4 regions of the Paenibacillus sp. V4I9 genome follow, and region 2 is predicted to be linked to each of the others. Evidence: a T-box and tRNA genes for the amino acid it is inferred to sense, from the RefSeq annotation. Region 2 holds a T-box; the other regions hold tRNA genes.

Region 1 (4,619 bases), 530 kb from region 2:
ACCCATCCTCCTTCCAGGATATGCCAGAAATTATATGAAGTATTTTCTCGATTTCACGACATTTGTATAGGATTCAAACGCATTAAATTTTATATTGTATGGATATAAAAAAGGACATGAAATCAAATGATTTCATGTCCTTTTTTTGCTCCATACCGGCAAGAGGACTCGAACCTCCACCCTTTCGGACTCGATTTTGAGTCGAGCGCGTCTGCCATTCCGCCATGCCGGCATATGAAGTTGTAAAGATAATGGTGCCGAAGACCAGACTTGAACTGGTACGGTAGTCACCTACCGCAGGATTTTAAGTCCTGTGCGTCTGCCGATTCCGCCACTCCGGCTAATAAATGTGGAGGCGCCACCCAGATTCGAACTGGGGGTAAAGCTTTTGCAGAGCTCTGCCTTACCACTTGGCTATGGCGCCTTAGTAATAATGGAGCGGAAGACGGGGATCGAACCCGCGACCCTCGCCTTGGCAAGGCGATGCTCTACCGCTGAGCCACTTCCGCATATAAAACTGGGGATCAAGGATTTGAACCTTGGCATGACGGAGTCAAAGTCCGTTGCCTTACCGCTTGGCTAATCCCCATTATGTTACTTGGGTAATAATGGGCGGACGACGGGACTTGAACCCGCGAATGCTGGATCCACAAACCAGTGCGTTAACCCCTTCGCCACGACCGCCACAATATTAAGTTTCTTACTTTTTTGGCAGGGGCAGCAGGAATTGAACCCACACCAAAGGTTTTGGAGACCTTTGTTCTACCCTTAAACTATGCCCCTAGAAAAAGTAAATGGAGGCTGATGGATTCGAACCACCGAACTCGAAGAGAGCAGATTTACAGTCTGCCGTGTTTAGCCACTTCACTAAGCCTCCACAAAGCAATGGTGCCGTCGAGAGGACTTGAACCCCCAACCTACTGATTACAAGTCAGTTGCTCTACCAGTTGAGCTACAACGGCATATTAAGTTTGTAAAAATGGTGGCTCGGGACGGAATCGAACCGCCGACACGAGGATTTTCAGTCCTCTGCTCTACCGACTGAGCTACCGAGCCTTACTTGATTTTGAAAAAATGGCGGAGCTGACGGGATTCGAACCCGCGGTCTCCTGCGTGACAGGCAGGCATGTTAGGCCACTACACCACAGCTCCATGCTAAGTACAAGATCTTCAATAAGAAGATTGGTTGCGGGGGCAGGATTTGAACCTGCGGCCTTCGGGTTATGAGCCCGACGAGCTACCGGGCTGCTCCACCCCGCGTCATTAAGCATATATGATGAATCCTAGTAAAGCAAGTCTTGCTAAGGAATCATGGTGGAGGCTGACGGGATCGAACCGCCGACCCTCTGCTTGTAAGGCAGATGCTCTCCCAGCTGAGCTAAGCCTCCATGAGAGTATTAATGGTGACCCGTAGGGGACTCGAACCCCTGTTACCTCCGTGAAAGGGAGGTGTCTTAACCACTTGACCAACGGGCCTTGCTAGAAAGATAGTGGCGGAGAGAGAGGGATTCGAACCCTCGAGACGCTTGTGACGCCTACACGATTTCCAATCGTGCTCCTTCGGCCAGCTCGGACACCTCTCCATATGGCTCCCCGAACAGGACTCGAACCTGTGACAACTCGATTAACAGTCGAGTGCTCTACCAACTGAGCTATCAGGGAATAAAAACAATGTTCACTTCAAGGATTTATTCCTTGAAAACTAGATACGAAACTTGCGTAAAGGTACAGCTCTTAGGTTTTCTTTCTGGGCGAATCTGAGAGACTTTGACTTTCGTCAAAGATCCCTATATTAGGTTAAGCCCTCGACCGATTAGTATTCGTCAGCTGCATGCATTGCTGCACTTCCACCTCGAACCTATCAACCTCGTCGTCTACAAGGGGTCTTACATACTGGGAAATCTCATCTTGAGGGGGGCTTCGCGCTTAGATGCTTTCAGCGCTTATCCCCTCCGTACATAGCTACCCAGCGATGCCTCTGGCGAGACAACTGGTACACCAGCGGTACGTCCATCCCGGTCCTCTCGTACTAAGGACAGCTCCTCTCAAATTTCCTACGCCCGCGACAGATAGGGACCGAACTGTCTCACGACGTTCTGAACCCAGCTCGCGTACCGCTTTAATGGGCGAACAGCCCAACCCTTGGGACCTACTTCAGCCCCAGGATGCGATGAGCCGACATCGAGGTGCCAAACCTCCCCGTCGATGTGGACTCTTGGGGGAGATAAGCCTGTTATCCCCAGGGTAGCTTTTATCCGTTGAGCGATGGCCCTTCCATTCGGTACCACCGGATCACTAAGTCCGACTTTCGTCCCTGCTCGACTTGTAGGTCTCGCAGTCAAGCTCCCTTATGCCTTTGCACTCTGCGAATGATTTCCAACCATTCTGAGGGAACCTTTAAACGCCTCCGTTACATTTTAGGAGGCGACCGCCCCAGTCAAACTGCCCACCTGACACTGTCCCCATACCGGATCACGGTACCAGGTTAGAACTCCGATACGATCAGGGTGGTATCCCAACGATGCCTCCACCCAAGCTGGCGCTCAGGCTTCAAAGGCTCCCACCTATCCTGTACAGATCGTACCAAAGTCCAATATCAAGCTGCAGTAAAGCTCCATGGGGTCTTTCCGTCTTGTCGCGGGTAACCTGCATCTTCACAGGTATTAAAATTTCACCGGATCTCTCGTTGAGACAGCGCCCAAGTCGTTACGCCATTCGTGCGGGTCAGAATTTACCTGACAAGGAATTTCGCTACCTTAGGACCGTTATAGTTACGGCCGCCGTTTACTGGGGCTTCAATTCATAGCTTCGGAACCGAGGTCCCTAACCACTCCTCTTAACCTTCCAGCACCGGGCAGGCGTCAGCCCGTATACTTCGCCTTGCGGCTTCGCACAGACCTGTGTTTTTGCTAAACAGTCGCTTGGGCCTTTTCACTGCGGCCCCCTCGGGCTATTCACCCTACCGAGGCACCCCTTCTCCCGAAGTTACGGGGTCATTTTGCCGAGTTCCTTAACGAGAGTTCTTCCGCGCGCCTTAGAATTCTCTTCTCACCCACCTGTGTCGGTTTGCGGTACGGGCACCTTCGCCTGGCTAGAAGCTTTTCTTGGCAGTGTGAACTCATGACCTTCGGTACTTAAAGTTTCCCTCCCCATCACAGCCCAGCCTTATCGATGTGCGGATTTGCCTACACATCAGCCTCACTGCTTGGACGAGCATCCATCAGCTCGCGTCACTATCCTTCTGCGTCACTCCATTGCTCATAACGGCTACGGTGGTACAGGAATTTCCACCTGTTGTCCATCGACTACGCCTTTCGGCCTCGCCTTAGGTCCCGACTTACCCTGAGCGGACGAGCCTTCCTCAGGAACCCTTAGGTTTTCGGCGGATCAGATTCTCACTGATCTTTTCGTTACTTATACCGGCATTCTCACTTGTATGCGCTCCACCTGTCCTTACGGTCAGAATTCTACGTACATACAACGCTCCCCTACCCATGCACAAATTCATGTGCAAGCCATAGCTTCGGTGGCGTGTTTAGCCCCGTTACATTTTCGGCGCAGAGTCACTCGACCAGTGAGCTATTACGCACTCTTTCAATGGTGGCTGCTTCTAAGCCAACATCCTGGTTGTCTGTGCAACTCCACATCCTTTCCCACTTAACACACACTTGGGGACCTTAGCTGATGGTCTGGGCTGTTTCCCTTTTGACAATGGATCTTAGCACTCACTGTCTGACTCCCGGATTTAAGTTTGTGGCATTCAGAGTTTGACTGGACTTGGTAACCCTTGGCGGGCCCCGCACCCAATCAGTGCTTTACCTCCACAACTCAACATCCGAGGCTAGCCCTAAAGCTATTTCGGGGAGAACCAGCTATCTCCGAGTTCGATTGGAATTTCTCCGCTACCCCCACCTCATCCCCGCATTTTTCAACATGCGTGGGTTCGGGCCTCCAGTGAGTGTTACCTCACCTTCACCCTGGACAGGGGTAGATCACACGGTTTCGGGTCTACGTCCACGTACTAAAGCGCCCTATTCAGACTCGCTTTCGCTGCGGCTCCGTCTTTTCAACTTAACCTCGCACGGGAACGTAACTCGCCGGTTCATTCTACAAAAGGCACGCCATCACCCATATAGAGGGCTCTGACTTTTTGTAAGCACACGGTTTCAGGTTCTTTTTCACTCCGCTTCCGCGGTGCTTTTCACCTTTCCCTCACGGTACTGCTTCACTATCGGTCACTAGGGAGTATTTAGCCTTGGCAGATGGTCCTGCCGGATTCCGACGGGGTTTCACGTGACCCGCCGTACTCAGGATACCTCTAGGGGTTTCGTTCGATTTTGGCTACAGGGCTTTTACCTTCTATGCCGGACCTTTCCAGATCTCTTCGCCTACCGAACTAACCCCACAACGAGGTCCTACAACCCCAAGGAGCAAGCTCCTTGGTTTGGGCTATTCCGCTTTCGCTCGCCGCTACTGACGGAATCACTTTTGTTTTCTTTTCCTCCAGGTACTTAGATGTTTCAGTTCCCTGGGTATGCCTCTACTATTGCTATGTATTCACAATAGAGTAACTGCGCATTACCACAGCTGGGTTCCCCCATTCGGACATCCCCGGATCA
Region 2 (4,619 bases):
CTGAAAGGAAACTTGCTGCTCACGGGCAATTATTTCAGTGAGGAAGGGAGTACACCCAGATCACTTGAGCACCTGATTCCAGTCGAGATCACATTACCTTTAAATCGCATTCATCGTGTCGAAGATATTCAGGTCGCGATTGAAAATTTTGATATTGATCTTTTATCAGCCAGAAGCTTGAACGTTACAGGTGTTCTTTCCCTACAAGGCGTCGAAATTGTGTCGGCTCCGCTGGAGAGCTGGCGGGAAGAAGAGGAAGTTACTTTCGTTCATGAGGTTAACATCCCAAGTTTCGAGCCGCCTATGCCCTATCAACCACAGCCCGTACAGGAACCTCAGGCAGTTCCAACCATACGAGAACCCGTAAATGTAGCTTCTTATGCAGCTGTTACTCCTTATGTGGCTCCCATTCAAGATGAGGTTGGTTCTGACGATGGTGTAGTTGTAGTGGAGATTGAACAAACCGAATTAAAGGTGACACCCCATCAAGAAAGCACGGTGGTTACGGAAGACAAGAAAGAGCTCAAAGTCGCCTTTGGCAAAAAGGCGGCTGAGGCTGTGGACATCAACCCGTATGGTATTAAATCGCTTCTTTCTAAGGCGGGCTCGTATCTTACCGATAAGAGGAATGCAGAAGCAGAAGCGCAAGCTGCGCTTGCGGAAGAGACGCGAATAGATGCTGTGGAGTGGAAGCGACTCTTTCTTCAAAGCAACGCAGGAACGCAAGAGTTTAGGAAACTAAAACTTTGCATTGTTCAAAAAGAAGATACGTTGGAATCGATTGCCAAACGCTATCAACTCAACCCGCGTGAGCTTCAACTCTTGAATCGTATGAGTGATCAAGAAATTTCAGTTGGGCAGGTTATTTATCTGCCTAGATAAATAACAGATACATAGGCAAGAGCCTTTGGCTGCTTATAGCGGCTGAGGGCTCTTATTCGTTTTCGTAACATCTTTCGGAAGCAAGCATAATATATGCATAAACGGTAATACTGGAATGATATATTGACTCTATTTCAAATGTTCGATATCATATGATGTAAACCATTTTGAGTAATATTGGAAACGTTGATAGGGAGTAGTAGGCGGTAAGCCCTTCAGAGAGTGGAACTGGTAGCGCTGAAAGGTTCCATAGGAAGCAACCGAACGAAGTCGCCCTGGAGTTGTGAATGTGATTGTATGCGCCCGTTTATGCGGTGAGCAGCATTAGCATTCGCCGGCCGCAGCCGTTATCTGTTTGAGAGCCACGCGCTTCTTTTGAAGCTGCGCGGAATGAAGGTGGTACCACGGAAGCAAGCCTTTCGTCCTTTGCGGGCGGAGGGCTTTTTTTGTTTGAATGGCCGCCGATGTGAGATGACTTACAGGCCTCATAAGCCTGTTTAACAGAGATAATAGTAATGGAGGTAATCTTATGACAGAAGCTAATGAAACCAAAGAACAATTGCAAATGCCTACTACGTACGATCCTAAAGATGCCGAGCGCAAGTGGTATGATTACTGGATTAAAAATGAATTTTTCAAAGCGGGCACACGTCCTGATGCGGAAACTTACACCATTGTGATTCCACCTCCGAACGTTACAGGTATGCTGCATATTGGGCACGCGCTTGATTTTACACTGCAGGATATTTTAATTCGTACCAAACGGATGCAGGGTTATGACGCACTTTGGCTGCCTGGATCTGACCACGCAGGTATTGCCACCCAAACTAGGGTAGAGCAAAAGCTCCGCGAGCAAGGACAATCACGTTATGATCTTGGACGCGAGAAGTTCTTGGAGAAGGTATGGGAGTGGAAGGAACTATATGCAAACACGATTCGTGAGCAATGGGCCAAAATGGGTTTCTCGTTGGATTATTCACGTGAACGCTTCACCTTGGATGAGGGCCTATCACAAGCCGTTCGTGAAGTATTCGTAAGCCTTTATGAGAAAGGCCTGATTTATCGCGGGAATTATATTATTAACTGGGATCCAGCGGCTCGTACAGCGCTTTCTGACATTGAAGTAGAATATAAAGAGGTGCAAGGCGCTCTCTATCACTTAGAATACAAAACGACGGATGGAACAGATTCAATCGTTGTTGCCACGACTCGTCCTGAGACGATGCTTGGCGATACAGCGGTTGCTGTTCATCCGAAGGATGAGCGCTATAAGCATCTCATCGGCAAAACGCTGCTTCTCCCTATCGTGAATCGCGAGATTCCGATCATTGCGGATGAGTATGTTGAAAAAGAGTTCGGAAGCGGCGCCGTAAAAATTACACCGGCTCACGATCCGAATGACTTCGAAGTTGGGAAGCGTCACGACCTACCGCAAGTTCTGGTTATGGACGAAACCGGCAAGATGAACGCGAATGCGGGTCCTTACCAGGGGAAAGATCGTTTTGAATGCCGCAAGCAAATTGTCGCTGACTTGAAGGAGCAAGGTGTTCTTATCAAAATAGAGGAACACGTTCATCAAGTAGGTCATAGCGAGCGCAGCGGCGCAGTGATCGAGCCTTATTTATCAACACAATGGTTTGTGAAAATGCAGCCGCTTGCTGATCAAGCGATTGATGCACAAAAAACAGGCAAAGGTGTTAACTTCGTTCCGGATCGTTTCGAGAAAATATACTTAAACTGGATTGAAAACGTGCGTGATTGGGTTATTTCCCGTCAGTTGTGGTGGGGACATCGCATTCCTGCCTGGCACTGCGCGGATTGTGGCCAAATCACGGTAACGCGTGAGGACGCTACGGCTTGCTCGCACTGCCAAAGCACGAATTTGAACCAAGACAACGATGTGCTTGATACATGGTTTAGTTCCGCATTGTGGCCGTTCTCTACACTTGGCTGGCCGAATGAGACTGAGGATATGAAGCGTTTCTATTCGACGAATGTACTGGTTACGGGTTACGACATCATTTATTTCTGGGTAGCTCGGATGATCTTCACCGCTCTTGAATTTACGGATCAAATTCCGTTTAAAGATGTATTGATGCATGGTCTTGTACGGGATTCCGAAGGCCGCAAAATGTCAAAATCCCTTGGCAATGGCGTCGACCCGCTTGAAGTAATTGAGAAGTACGGCGCTGATGCTATGCGCTATATGATTTCGACGAGCAGCACACCTGGGCAAGATCTACGTTTCCGTTGGGAACGTGTGGAGCAAGCGCGGAATTTTGCGAATAAGATCTGGAATGCATCTCGCTTTGCTTTAATGAATCTCGAAGGTGTAACCGCAGCAGATATTGATCTTACGGGTCAACTAGGTACGGCAGACCGCTGGATTCTACACCGTCTGAACGAAACTGTTCGTGACGTGACTCGTCTAATAGACAGCTATGAATTCGGTGAAACTGGCCGATTACTGTACAATTTCATCTGGGATGATCTCTGTGATTGGTACATTGAGTTCAGTAAATTAAGCTTATACGGGACAGATGCTGCTGCGAAAAGTAAAACGCAGTCCGTACTTGCGTATGTACTTGACCAAACCCAACGTTTGATTCATCCATTCATGCCGTTCATTTCGGAAGAGATTTGGCAGCATCTGCCGCATGTGGGTGAGACGATTACGCTTGCCTCTTGGCCCGTAGAGAATCAGGCTTTCGAATCGCCTGACGCTGTTCGTGAGATGGAACTCTTGATGGACGTTATTCGCTCCGTTCGTAATATTCGGGCCGAAGTGAATGTGCCAATGAGTAAGAAAGTTGAACTGCTTGTAAAACCGGCTAGCAGCGATACGCTGAGTATTCTCAGCAACAATGAGGAATACCTGAAGCGTTTCTGTAACACATCCCTGCTCCAAATCGACGCAGAGATGGCAGCTCCGGAGAAAGCCATGACAGCTATCATTACAGGAGCTGAACTTTTCTTGCCGCTGGCTGGTCTTATTGATATTGCGCAAGAGCTCACGCGCTTGGATAAAGAATTACAATCTTTGCACGGTGAAGTAGAGCGTATCGAGAAGAAATTGGGCAATGAGGGCTTTGTGGCCAAGGCACCTGCCAAGGTCATCGAGGAAGAAAAAGCAAAGCTTGCCGATTATGCCGACAAGCGAGACAAAGTGATTGCTCGATTGACGGAGTTAAAAGGATAATCGCAGAAAATCAAACGATTGCCTAGTTACGAAAACAAGCTGATTCATATAGTAAATGAGGATGAGATCAATGGATAAAATCAAAGACACCCCTTCGGCTGAATTCCAGACAGCGCAAGAAGCCATTGCCTGGATTGTCGGCCGGATGGAGAAGCTCGGCATGAAACCGGGACTTCAACGTATGCAGATGCTAATGGAGAAACTAGGTCACCCCGAACGTAGGCTGAAGTTCATTCATGTGGCTGGGACGAATGGCAAAGGTTCTACATGTGCCTATCTATCTTCTGTTTTGCAGGCTTGTGGATATGACGTGGGTACATTCACTTCTCCTTATTTGGAGAAGTATACGAATCGTATCCAAGTGAACGGAGCCGACATTCCAGATGACGTGCTGCTCAGACTGGTGAATGAAATGAAGCCAATGGTTGACGAAATTGCGGAGACTGAGGTCGGTCCTCCGTCTATGTTTGAAATTTCGACTACGCTCGCGATAATGTATTTTGGCAAAGTAGCATATCCAGATTACGTAGTATGGGAA
Region 3 (4,619 bases), 1.0 Mb from region 2:
TTAAGTACCGAAGGTCATGAGTTCACACTGCCAAGAAAAGCTTCTAGCCAGGCGAAGGTGCCCGTACCGCAAACCGACACAGGTGGGTGAGAAGAGAATTCTAAGGCGCGCGGAAGAACTCTCGTTAAGGAACTCGGCAAAATGACCCCGTAACTTCGGGAGAAGGGGTGCCTCGGTAGGGTGAATAGCCCGAGGGGGCCGCAGTGAAAAGGCCCAAGCGACTGTTTAGCAAAAACACAGGTCTGTGCGAAGCCGCAAGGCGAAGTATACGGGCTGACGCCTGCCCGGTGCTGGAAGGTTAAGAGGAGTGGTTAGGGGGCAACCCCGAAGCTATGAATTGAAGCCCCAGTAAACGGCGGCCGTAACTATAACGGTCCTAAGGTAGCGAAATTCCTTGTCAGGTAAATTCTGACCCGCACGAATGGCGTAACGACTTGGGCGCTGTCTCAACGAGAGATCCGGTGAAATTTTAATACCTGTGAAGATGCAGGTTACCCGCGACAAGACGGAAAGACCCCATGGAGCTTTACTGCAGCTTGATATTGGACTTTGGTACGATCTGTACAGGATAGGTGGGAGCCTTTGAAGCCTGAGCGCCAGCTTGGGTGGAGGCATCGTTGGGATACCACCCTGATCGTATCGGAGTTCTAACCTGGTACCGTGATCCGGTATGGGGACAGTGTCAGGTGGGCAGTTTGACTGGGGCGGTCGCCTCCTAAAATGTAACGGAGGCGTTTAAAGGTTCCCTCAGAATGGTTGGAAATCATTCGCAGAGTGCAAAGGCATAAGGGAGCTTGACTGCGAGACCTACAAGTCGAGCAGGGACGAAAGTCGGACTTAGTGATCCGGTGGTACCGAATGGAAGGGCCATCGCTCAACGGATAAAAGCTACCCTGGGGATAACAGGCTTATCTCCCCCAAGAGTCCACATCGACGGGGAGGTTTGGCACCTCGATGTCGGCTCATCGCATCCTGGGGCTGAAGTAGGTCCCAAGGGTTGGGCTGTTCGCCCATTAAAGCGGTACGCGAGCTGGGTTCAGAACGTCGTGAGACAGTTCGGTCCCTATCTGTCGCGGGCGTAGGAAATTTGAGAGGAGCTGTCCTTAGTACGAGAGGACCGGGATGGACGTACCGCTGGTGTACCAGTTGTCTCGCCAGAGGCATCGCTGGGTAGCTATGTACGGAGGGGATAAGCGCTGAAAGCATCTAAGCGCGAAGCCCCCCTCAAGATGAGATTTCCCAGTATGTAAGACCCCTTGTAGACGACGAGGTTGATAGGTTCGAGGTGGAAGTGCAGCAATGCATGCAGCTGACGAATACTAATCGGTCGAGGGCTTAACCAAAACCCTGAGTGTTACTTTACGCAAGTTTCGTATCTAGTTTTCAAGGCGCAAACACGCTTGACTGTTTGGTGATGATGGCGGAGGGGATCCACGCGTTCCCATCTCGAACACGACCGTTAAGCCCTCCAGCGTCGATGGTACTTGAACCGCAGGGTTCTGGGAGAGTAGAACGTTGCCAAGCAGAATACCCCTAGTGGGTATTTTTTTTGCCGCCCTGTAGACTGTTTTACACATTAGGGCCCTTAGCTCAGCTGGTTAGAGCGCACCCCTGATAAGGGTGAGGTCGGTGGTTCGAGTCCACTAGGGCCCACCAAACGAGGGGCCATAGCTCAGCTGGGAGAGCGCCTGCCTTGCAAGCAGGAGGTCAGCGGTTCGATCCCGCTTGGCTCCACCATATTCCCTGATAGCTCAGTTGGTAGAGCACTCGACTGTTAATCGAGTTGTCACAGGTTCGAGTCCTGTTCGGGGAGTCAAATCCCCAAAAAGTGAAGAATGCTAGCATATTCCGATTACTTTTTGGGGGCCCCAATAATTTTTAGCACATCCGTGGAGAAGTGTCCGAGCGGCCGAAGGAGCACGATTGGAAATCGTGTAGGCGTCACAAGCGTCTCGAGGGTTCGAATCCCTCCTTCTCCGTTTCTTTAGATAAATGAAAGACAATATGGCGGCGTAGCTCAGCTGGCTAGAGCGTACGGTTCATACCCGTAAGGTCGGGGGTTCGAGCCCCTCTGCCGCTACTAGATAAATTGGAGAGATACCCAAGTGGCTATAAGGGGACCCTCTGCTAAGGGGTTAGACTGCGTAAGTGGTGCGAGGGTTCGAATCCCTCTCTCTCCGTCGGTAATTTTTTTAAGTTTGGCCCGTTGGTCAAGTGGTTAAGACACCTCCCTTTCACGGAGGTAACAGGGGTTCGAGTCCCCTACGGGTCACCACCATTCCCCACAAAGTGACGTATAGCTGACGAAGCATATTCCGATTACTTTGCGTGGACCCCAGTTCTTCATCCCATTATGGAGGCTTAGCTCAGCTGGGAGAGCATCTGCCTTACAAGCAGAGGGTCGGCGGTTCGATCCCGTCAGCCTCCACCATACTACCCAAAAAAGTGAAGTGAAGCTTTGTAGCAACGCCGATTACTTTTTCGGGGCTTATAAAGAAATTATGCTTTTAATGCCGCGGGGTGGAGCAGCCCGGTAGCTCGTCGGGCTCATAACCCGAAGGCCGCAGGTTCAAATCCTGCCCCCGCAACCAAACTCTTTCTGAGAGTTGTTTTACACAGTGTGGAGCTGTGGTGTAGTGGCCTAACATGCCTGCCTGTCACGCAGGAGACCGCGGGTTCGAATCCCGTCAGCTCCGCCATTTTTAATAAATGAATATGCCGTTGTAGCTCAACTGGTAGAGCAACTGACTTGTAATCAGTAGGTTGGGGGTTCAAGTCCTCTCGACGGCACCATAATTCCCAAAAAAGTGAAGCAAAGCTTTGTAGCAACGCCTTTTACTTTTTCGGGGCCCGGTAAGGCTTTATATGTGGAGGCTTAGTGAAGTGGCTAAACACGGCAGACTGTAAATCTGCTCTCTTCGAGTTCGGTGGTTCGAATCCATCAGCCTCCATTTCCAAACTATGTTGGGGATTAGCCAAGCGGTAAGGCAACGGACTTTGACTCCGTCATGCCAAGGTTCAAATCCTTGATCCCCAGTTCTTCACTTGAGTCATTAGCTCAGTTGGTAGAGCACCTGACTTTTAATCAGGGTGTCGTAGGTTCGAATCCTACATGACTCATTTGCCTTATTTACAGCATGCGCGTATGGCGGAATTGGCAGACGCACTAGACTTAGGATCTAGCGGGTGACCGTGGGGGTTCAAGTCCCTCTACGCGCATCAAATCCTCAGCAGTATTCATACTCCTGAGGTACCCATGCGGAAGTGGCTCAGCGGTAGAGCATCGCCTTGCCAAGGCGAGGGTCGCGGGTTCGATCCCCGTCTTCCGCTCCATTTATTATGCGCCCTTAGCTCAGCTGGATAGAGTATTTGACTACGAATCAAAAGGTCGGGAGTTCGAATCTCTCAGGGCGCGCCATTTTTCATATGTTATTATTACCTTATCGGGACGTAGCTCAGCTTGGTAGAGCACCTGCTTTGGGAGCAGGGGGTCGCATGTTCAAATCGTGTCGTCCCGATAGACGTGCGGGCGTAGTTTAATGGTAGAACTTCAGCCTTCCAAGCTGATCGCGCGGGTTCGATTCCCGCCGCCCGCTTCAATGAAAAAAGACCACCTTCGGGTGGTCTTTTTTCGTTTGAACGGGAAAGAGAAGCCGTATGGGTTCGACCGTCCGTGAAGACATCATAGAATATACCCAAGTAGGACGCGCGTCCAAATATACCACTAGCCGCTTCCGTAGGAAGCATTTTAAATAAGGATTTGGAGTATTCCAGTCACCGTTGATGTCTTAGATATATCCTCCATGATAACCTGCATCTGAATGACCTTCGCTCAGTATAATTTAATAAATAGCAATGGGGAATCCTCTGCTGTAACATGCAACCCTTGAGAAAAACCATTTTCATGGTAAATTTAATGTGAAATGATGCAAGTAATGCATGTGAGAGACTGTCGATTCATTTTCACAACTCGTTGGCATTACTCGAAATTCGATTGTAGAGTTGTTCGGTAGCTTCGTGAAGATAGATGGGTTATAGCGGTTACCAATGTTGTAATATCTACAACAATTCGTACGCCTAAAGGCTATTTTGCAACTTGAAGTTGCAGTTCGTACAACAATTTGAGCCCATTTGTTGCAAAATCGTCTGTATCGGGCAGAATTGTTGTATATTATGCAACATTGAGGGAGGACAGGCGGGATCTAGGCAGAATTGTTGCACATTCTACAACATCATTCGACCGAGAATATGGATTCATTTACCCGGCAGCCTCAAGAGAGCATATATGACGATGGATTCGGGTTTAAGACACCTCAATGTAGAACAAGATGGTTGAATGAATCGACGGTCTCTGTGAACCAATGTTTAGAGGGATGTGACGCTTGTCACCGTATCGGAGAATGTCAATTAAAATACATAAAGGAGTACAAAACCCATGACTCTAGATAAAAGAACGCTTAATAAAAGAAATAAGCTAGTTGAAGTGAGCAGAACGCTAGCTAAGGTTGCACTAGGCGAAGCTTTTGCCGATGTAGTCATTAAGAATGGAACACTCGTTAATGTGTATTCTGGTGAATTACTTGAGCATATGGATGTTGCTGTCGCCGCTGGGAGAATTG
Region 4 (4,619 bases), 5.7 Mb from region 2:
CTTTGCGGAGAACGGGATAATTTGGATGCCGTAATTAACGCAAAAGTCGCTTGCTCCAAGCTGCGGTATGCAATGCCTTGCAAAGAATAACGGGAAGATAATACTTCGCCTTGCTCCGTAATCTTAATGCCGCCACCAAGCGTTTCAACCGGCTGAGCCAGAATGCTGCGGTTAAGCGGCATACCGCCACGACCTAATGCTCCGCCACGGCCATGGAAAAACTTCAGCTTCACGCCATATTGTTTAGCCGCTTCCGTAATATCCTGAAGCGCCATACGAAGCTCCCAGTTCGCTGTAATCACACCGCCGTCTTTATTACTGTCTGAGTAGCCCAGCATAATCTCATGGAGTTGTGTCACAGGGTCAAGGCTAGCTTTGTAAGCAGGGATCGCTAACAACGTGCTCATAATTCCAGGAGCCGCATGCAGGTCATCGATCGTCTCAAAAAGAGGTACAGACTGTAACGTACTCGTCACACTGCCATCGCTCTCTTTGCGATATAATCCAGCCTCTTTTGCAAAGACAACTACCTCCAAGAGGTCACTAGCTCCTTGCGTCATACTAATGAGATAGCTGTTAATACAGTTGCGACCGAATTCCTTCTGTGCTTTGCCTACAGTACGATAAACATCTAAACACTCCTGAGTACTTTCCGAGTAATCCAAATACGTAGATGTAATCGGTCTTGGATCATTCAGAACATCCGTTAAGAGACTGATTTTCTCCTCTTCCGACAGCATACTGTAATCACTCGTGATGCCCATTTTCGCCAAAACCTCAGTCATCGCATTCTCATGCTCTTTACTGTGCTGTCTGATATCCAGAGCAGCCAAGTGGAAGCCGAACAGCTCAACCTGGCGAATAAGCTTTTTAATATATTTGTCAGCTACATAGTCAGCAAAATGCATCCTCAAGCTAGCCTCGATGATTTTCAAATCACTAATAAACTCTTCCGGACTGTTGTATTTCTGGCTTGTAGGAACATTCGGATTGCCAGTGTTATGAACCTTCTCAATCATATAAGTCGTCTTGATGCGATATGGCTCTTTCTCATTACGCCAAACGTCCTGTATATTCCCCATAGCTTCACGGTCGCATTGAATAGATTCAAGTAGATCGTCGCTAACGTTCACAATGCTTTTACTGAAGCTCATATTCTCAAGTGTTTCTTTGAGCACTTCTTCATACTTTTGCAAAGCCAGTTGACGATGCAAACCTAGTGTTTCCCAAGTCACATTCGCTCTAACCGATGGGTTACCGTCACGGTCCCCACCAATCCATGAACCGAATTTCAAGAAAGACGGCACATGCCAGGAGTCTTGCGGATAATATTTATTTAAACAGCGCTCAAGCTCATGATAGATCTCTGGTAGTACATCAAACAAAGTTTCGTCAAAATAATACATACCATTACGAACTTCATCAATAACCGTTGGTTTCCTATCACGCAGCTCGTCCGTTTGCCAAAGATTAAGAACCTCTCCGAGCAGCTTCTCACGCAATTGTTCACGCTCGCGATAAGTCAGCATAGGATTATCGAGTTTCATCATATCTTCCGAAATACGCAGATTAATATCAAGTACAGCTCTACGCATGGCTTCTGTCGGATGTGCTGTCATTACTAGTTCCAAGGAGATAGCTTTCAGAATTTCTTGAACCTCTGCATATGGAATATGATTATTCTTTAACTCTTGCACAATACTCTCTATGGAACCTGGCTGTACGGACTCACCAGATGAGCGTTCGTAATCTCTTTTACGACGGATCCGATGGTTCTGCTCAGCAATATTAACAAGTTGGAAGTAAATAGCGAATGCACGAATCACTTGATGACGAATCTCCGGATCCAAGGAGGAGATCGTTTTCTTAAATTCATCATATATCTCGATTACATAGTGTGCTCTTAAAGACTTACTCATCTCACGAATTCTCTCGACAACATCAAGCAGATCATTACCGCCTTGATGAACCAGAACTTCACCTAGTATGTGGCCCAAGAAGCGTACGTCCCTGCGCAGCAGGTTATTCGTTGCTTGCTTCTGTAGGACAATATCATTCTCTAACATTACTCTCCACCTCATCTATTCACTATGTTGCACTAATGCTTCTCTCTACAAAAGCTAGATGTTATAAAAACTCATTTCAGAATATTTTACCACAATCCGCCCTCTACACATAGTATTAAAATAAAAAAAAGCCACGCCAGAGCGTGGTAATTTATGTATTACGTCTTTTACAGCCTGTACAAATTCACGGACGATCGAACCTATATGGCTTCTCTTCTTTCCCGTTCAATGAAAAAAGACCACCCGAAGGTGGTCTTTTTTCATTGAAGCGGGCGGCGGGAATCGAACCCGCGCGATCAGCTTGGAAGGCTGAAGTTCTACCATTAAACTACGCCCGCGTGTCTATCGGGACGACACGATTTGAACATGCGACCCCCTGCTCCCAAAGCAGGTGCTCTACCAAGCTGAGCTACGTCCCGATAAGGTAATAACATATGAAAAATGGCGCGCCCTGAGAGATTCGAACTCCCGACCTTTTGATTCGTAGTCAAATACTCTATCCAGCTGAGCTAAGGGCGCTTAATAAAATGGAGCGGAAGACGGGGATCGAACCCGCGACCCTCGCCTTGGCAAGGCGATGCTCTACCGCTGAGCCACTTCCGCATGGGTACCTCAGGAGTATGAATACTGCTGAGGATTTGATGCGCGTAGAGGGACTTGAACCCCCACGGTCACCCGCTAGATCCTAAGTCTAGTGCGTCTGCCAATTCCGCCATACGCGCATGCTGTAAATAAGGCAAGTGAGTCATGTAGGATTCGAACCTACGACACCCTGATTAAAAGTCAGGTGCTCTACCAACTGAGCTAATGACTCAAGTGAAGAACTGGGGATCAAGGATTTGAACCTTGGCATGACGGAGTCAAAGTCCGTTGCCTTACCGCTTGGCTAATCCCCATCGAAAACATGCCGTCGAGAGGACTTGAACCCCCAACCTACTGATTACAAGTCAGTTGCTCTACCAGTTGAGCTACAACGGCTTATGAAGTTAATGGTGGAGGCTGACGGGATCGAACCGCCGACCCTCTGCTTGTAAGGCAGATGCTCTCCCAGCTGAGCTAAGCCTCCATAGGATAATGAATTTGGTGCCCACGCAAAGTAATCGGATTAAGCTTCGTAGCTTTACGTCACTTTGTGGGAATTATTGGTGACCCGTAGGGGACTCGAACCCCTGTTACCTCCGTGAAAGGGAGGTGTCTTAACCACTTGACCAACGGGCCTTACTAATAAATTACTGGAGCTTCCAACCGGAATCGAACCGGTGACCTCATCCTTACCATGGATGCACTCTACCGACTGAGCTATGGAAGCATTGGCTCCCCGAACAGGACTCGAACCTGTGACAACTCGATTAACAGTCGAGTGCTCTACCAACTGAGCTATCAGGGAAAACTGCTTGGCAACGTTCTACTCTCCCAGAACCCTGCGGTTCAAGTACCATCGACGCTGGAGGGCTTAACGGTCGTGTTCGAGATGGGAACGCGTGGATCCCCTCCGCCATCATCACCAAACAGTCAAAGCGTGTTTGCGCCTTGAAAACTAGATACGAAACTTGCGTAAAGTAACACTCAGGGTTTTGGTTAAGCCCTCGACCGATTAGTATTCGTCAGCTGCATACATTGCTGCACTTCCACCTCGAACCTATCAACCTCGTCGTCTACAAGGGGTCTTACATACTGGGAAATCTCATCTTGAGGGGGGCTTCGCGCTTAGATGCTTTCAGCGCTTATCCCCTCCGTACATAGCTACCCAGCGATGCCTCTGGCGAGACAACTGGTACACCAGCGGTACGTCCATCCCGGTCCTCTCGTACTAAGGACAGCTCCTCTCAAATTTCCTACGCCCGCGACAGATAGGGACCGAACTGTCTCACGACGTTCTGAACCCAGCTCGCGTACCGCTTTAATGGGCGAACAGCCCAACCCTTGGGACCTACTTCAGCCCCAGGATGCGATGAGCCGACATCGAGGTGCCAAACCTCCCCGTCGATGTGGACTCTTGGGGGAGATAAGCCTGTTATCCCCAGGGTAGCTTTTATCCGTTGAGCGATGGCCCTTCCATTCGGTACCACCGGATCACTAAGTCCGACTTTCGTCCCTGCTCGACTTGTAGGTCTCGCAGTCAAGCTCCCTTATGCCTTTGCACTCTGCGAATGATTTCCAACCATTCTGAGGGAACCTTTAAACGCCTCCGTTACATTTTAGGAGGCGACCGCCCCAGTCAAACTGCCCACCTGACACTGTCCCCATACCGGATCACGGTACTAGGTTAGAACTCCGATACGATCAGGGTGGTATCCCAACGATGCCTCCACCCAAGCTGGCGCTCAGGCTTCAAAGGCTCCCACCTATCCTGTACAGATCGTACCAAAGTCCAATATCAAGCTGCAGTAAAGCTCCATGGGGTCTTTCCGTCTTGTCGCGGGTAACCTGCATCTTCACAGGTATTAAAATTTCACCGGATCTCTCGTTGAGACAGCGCCCAAGTCGTTACGCCATTCGTGCGGGTCAGAATTTACCTGACAAGGAATTTCGCTACCTTAGGACCGTTATAGT

What was found. A T-box is a leader RNA that pairs with one kind of tRNA and senses whether it is charged. The one in region 2 lies ahead of QFZ81_RS06390 (valine--tRNA ligase), so its partner is inferred to be a tRNA-Val.
Region 1: it has a tRNA-Val gene. The T-box ahead of QFZ81_RS06390 (valine--tRNA ligase) is inferred to sense a tRNA for this amino acid. The anticodon was not compared.
Region 3: it has a tRNA-Val gene. The T-box ahead of QFZ81_RS06390 (valine--tRNA ligase) is inferred to sense a tRNA for this amino acid. The anticodon was not compared.
Region 4: it has a tRNA-Val gene. The T-box ahead of QFZ81_RS06390 (valine--tRNA ligase) is inferred to sense a tRNA for this amino acid. The anticodon was not compared.

What each region holds. Positions count from the first base shown of each region.
Region 1 covers NZ_JAUSZE010000001.1:785,595-790,213, reverse strand. Annotated here, with positions in the region: tRNA gene QFZ81_RS03795 (tRNA-Leu) at 154-232, opposite strand; tRNA gene QFZ81_RS03790 (tRNA-Leu) at 253-341, opposite strand; tRNA gene QFZ81_RS03785 (tRNA-Cys) at 351-424, opposite strand; tRNA gene QFZ81_RS03780 (tRNA-Gly) at 435-509, opposite strand; tRNA gene QFZ81_RS03775 (tRNA-Gln) at 518-589, opposite strand; tRNA gene QFZ81_RS03770 (tRNA-His) at 612-684, opposite strand; tRNA gene QFZ81_RS03765 (tRNA-Trp) at 710-783, opposite strand; tRNA gene QFZ81_RS03760 (tRNA-Tyr) at 796-877, opposite strand; tRNA gene QFZ81_RS03755 (tRNA-Thr) at 887-962, opposite strand; tRNA gene QFZ81_RS03750 (tRNA-Phe) at 981-1,056, opposite strand; tRNA gene QFZ81_RS03745 (tRNA-Asp) at 1,076-1,152, opposite strand; tRNA gene QFZ81_RS03740 (tRNA-Met) at 1,184-1,260, opposite strand; tRNA gene QFZ81_RS03735 (tRNA-Val) at 1,313-1,388, opposite strand; tRNA gene QFZ81_RS03730 (tRNA-Glu) at 1,402-1,476, opposite strand; tRNA gene QFZ81_RS03725 (tRNA-Ser) at 1,492-1,583, opposite strand; tRNA gene QFZ81_RS03720 (tRNA-Asn) at 1,587-1,662, opposite strand; rRNA gene QFZ81_RS03715 (23S ribosomal RNA) at 1,794-4,619, opposite strand, start outside.
Region 2 covers NZ_JAUSZE010000001.1:1,316,082-1,320,700, forward strand. Annotated here, with positions in the region: gene QFZ81_RS06385 (LysM peptidoglycan-binding domain-containing protein) at 1-882, shown strand, start outside; T-box leader at 1,060-1,312, shown strand; gene QFZ81_RS06390 (valine--tRNA ligase) at 1,412-4,081, shown strand; gene QFZ81_RS06395 (bifunctional folylpolyglutamate synthase/dihydrofolate synthase) at 4,152-4,619, shown strand, end outside.
Region 3 covers NZ_JAUSZE010000001.1:289,834-294,452, forward strand. Annotated here, with positions in the region: rRNA gene QFZ81_RS01220 (23S ribosomal RNA) at 1-1,343, shown strand, start outside; rRNA gene rrf (5S ribosomal RNA) at 1,408-1,524, shown strand; tRNA gene QFZ81_RS01230 (tRNA-Ile) at 1,580-1,656, shown strand; tRNA gene QFZ81_RS01235 (tRNA-Ala) at 1,662-1,737, shown strand; tRNA gene QFZ81_RS01240 (tRNA-Asn) at 1,741-1,813, shown strand; tRNA gene QFZ81_RS01245 (tRNA-Ser) at 1,892-1,979, shown strand; tRNA gene QFZ81_RS01250 (tRNA-Met) at 2,007-2,080, shown strand; tRNA gene QFZ81_RS01255 (tRNA-Ser) at 2,092-2,180, shown strand; tRNA gene QFZ81_RS01260 (tRNA-Glu) at 2,201-2,275, shown strand; tRNA gene QFZ81_RS01265 (tRNA-Val) at 2,356-2,431, shown strand; tRNA gene QFZ81_RS01270 (tRNA-Met) at 2,515-2,591, shown strand; tRNA gene QFZ81_RS01275 (tRNA-Asp) at 2,623-2,699, shown strand; tRNA gene QFZ81_RS01280 (tRNA-Thr) at 2,718-2,793, shown strand; tRNA gene QFZ81_RS01285 (tRNA-Tyr) at 2,870-2,951, shown strand; tRNA gene QFZ81_RS01290 (tRNA-Gln) at 2,966-3,037, shown strand; tRNA gene QFZ81_RS01295 (tRNA-Lys) at 3,048-3,120, shown strand; tRNA gene QFZ81_RS01300 (tRNA-Leu) at 3,140-3,219, shown strand; tRNA gene QFZ81_RS01305 (tRNA-Gly) at 3,259-3,333, shown strand; tRNA gene QFZ81_RS01310 (tRNA-Arg) at 3,342-3,418, shown strand; tRNA gene QFZ81_RS01315 (tRNA-Pro) at 3,445-3,518, shown strand; tRNA gene QFZ81_RS01320 (tRNA-Gly) at 3,526-3,596, shown strand; gene ade (adenine deaminase) at 4,436-4,619, shown strand, end outside.
Region 4 covers NZ_JAUSZE010000001.1:6,981,642-6,986,260, forward strand. Annotated here, with positions in the region: gene ppc (phosphoenolpyruvate carboxylase) at 1-2,066, opposite strand, end outside; tRNA gene QFZ81_RS32030 (tRNA-Gly) at 2,334-2,404, opposite strand; tRNA gene QFZ81_RS32035 (tRNA-Pro) at 2,412-2,485, opposite strand; tRNA gene QFZ81_RS32040 (tRNA-Arg) at 2,509-2,585, opposite strand; tRNA gene QFZ81_RS32045 (tRNA-Gly) at 2,595-2,669, opposite strand; tRNA gene QFZ81_RS32050 (tRNA-Leu) at 2,709-2,788, opposite strand; tRNA gene QFZ81_RS32055 (tRNA-Lys) at 2,808-2,880, opposite strand; tRNA gene QFZ81_RS32060 (tRNA-Gln) at 2,891-2,962, opposite strand; tRNA gene QFZ81_RS32065 (tRNA-Thr) at 2,972-3,044, opposite strand; tRNA gene QFZ81_RS32070 (tRNA-Val) at 3,057-3,132, opposite strand; tRNA gene QFZ81_RS32075 (tRNA-Glu) at 3,210-3,284, opposite strand; tRNA gene QFZ81_RS32080 (tRNA-Thr) at 3,300-3,375, opposite strand; tRNA gene QFZ81_RS32085 (tRNA-Asn) at 3,378-3,453, opposite strand; rRNA gene rrf (5S ribosomal RNA) at 3,459-3,575, opposite strand; rRNA gene QFZ81_RS32095 (23S ribosomal RNA) at 3,641-4,619, opposite strand, start outside.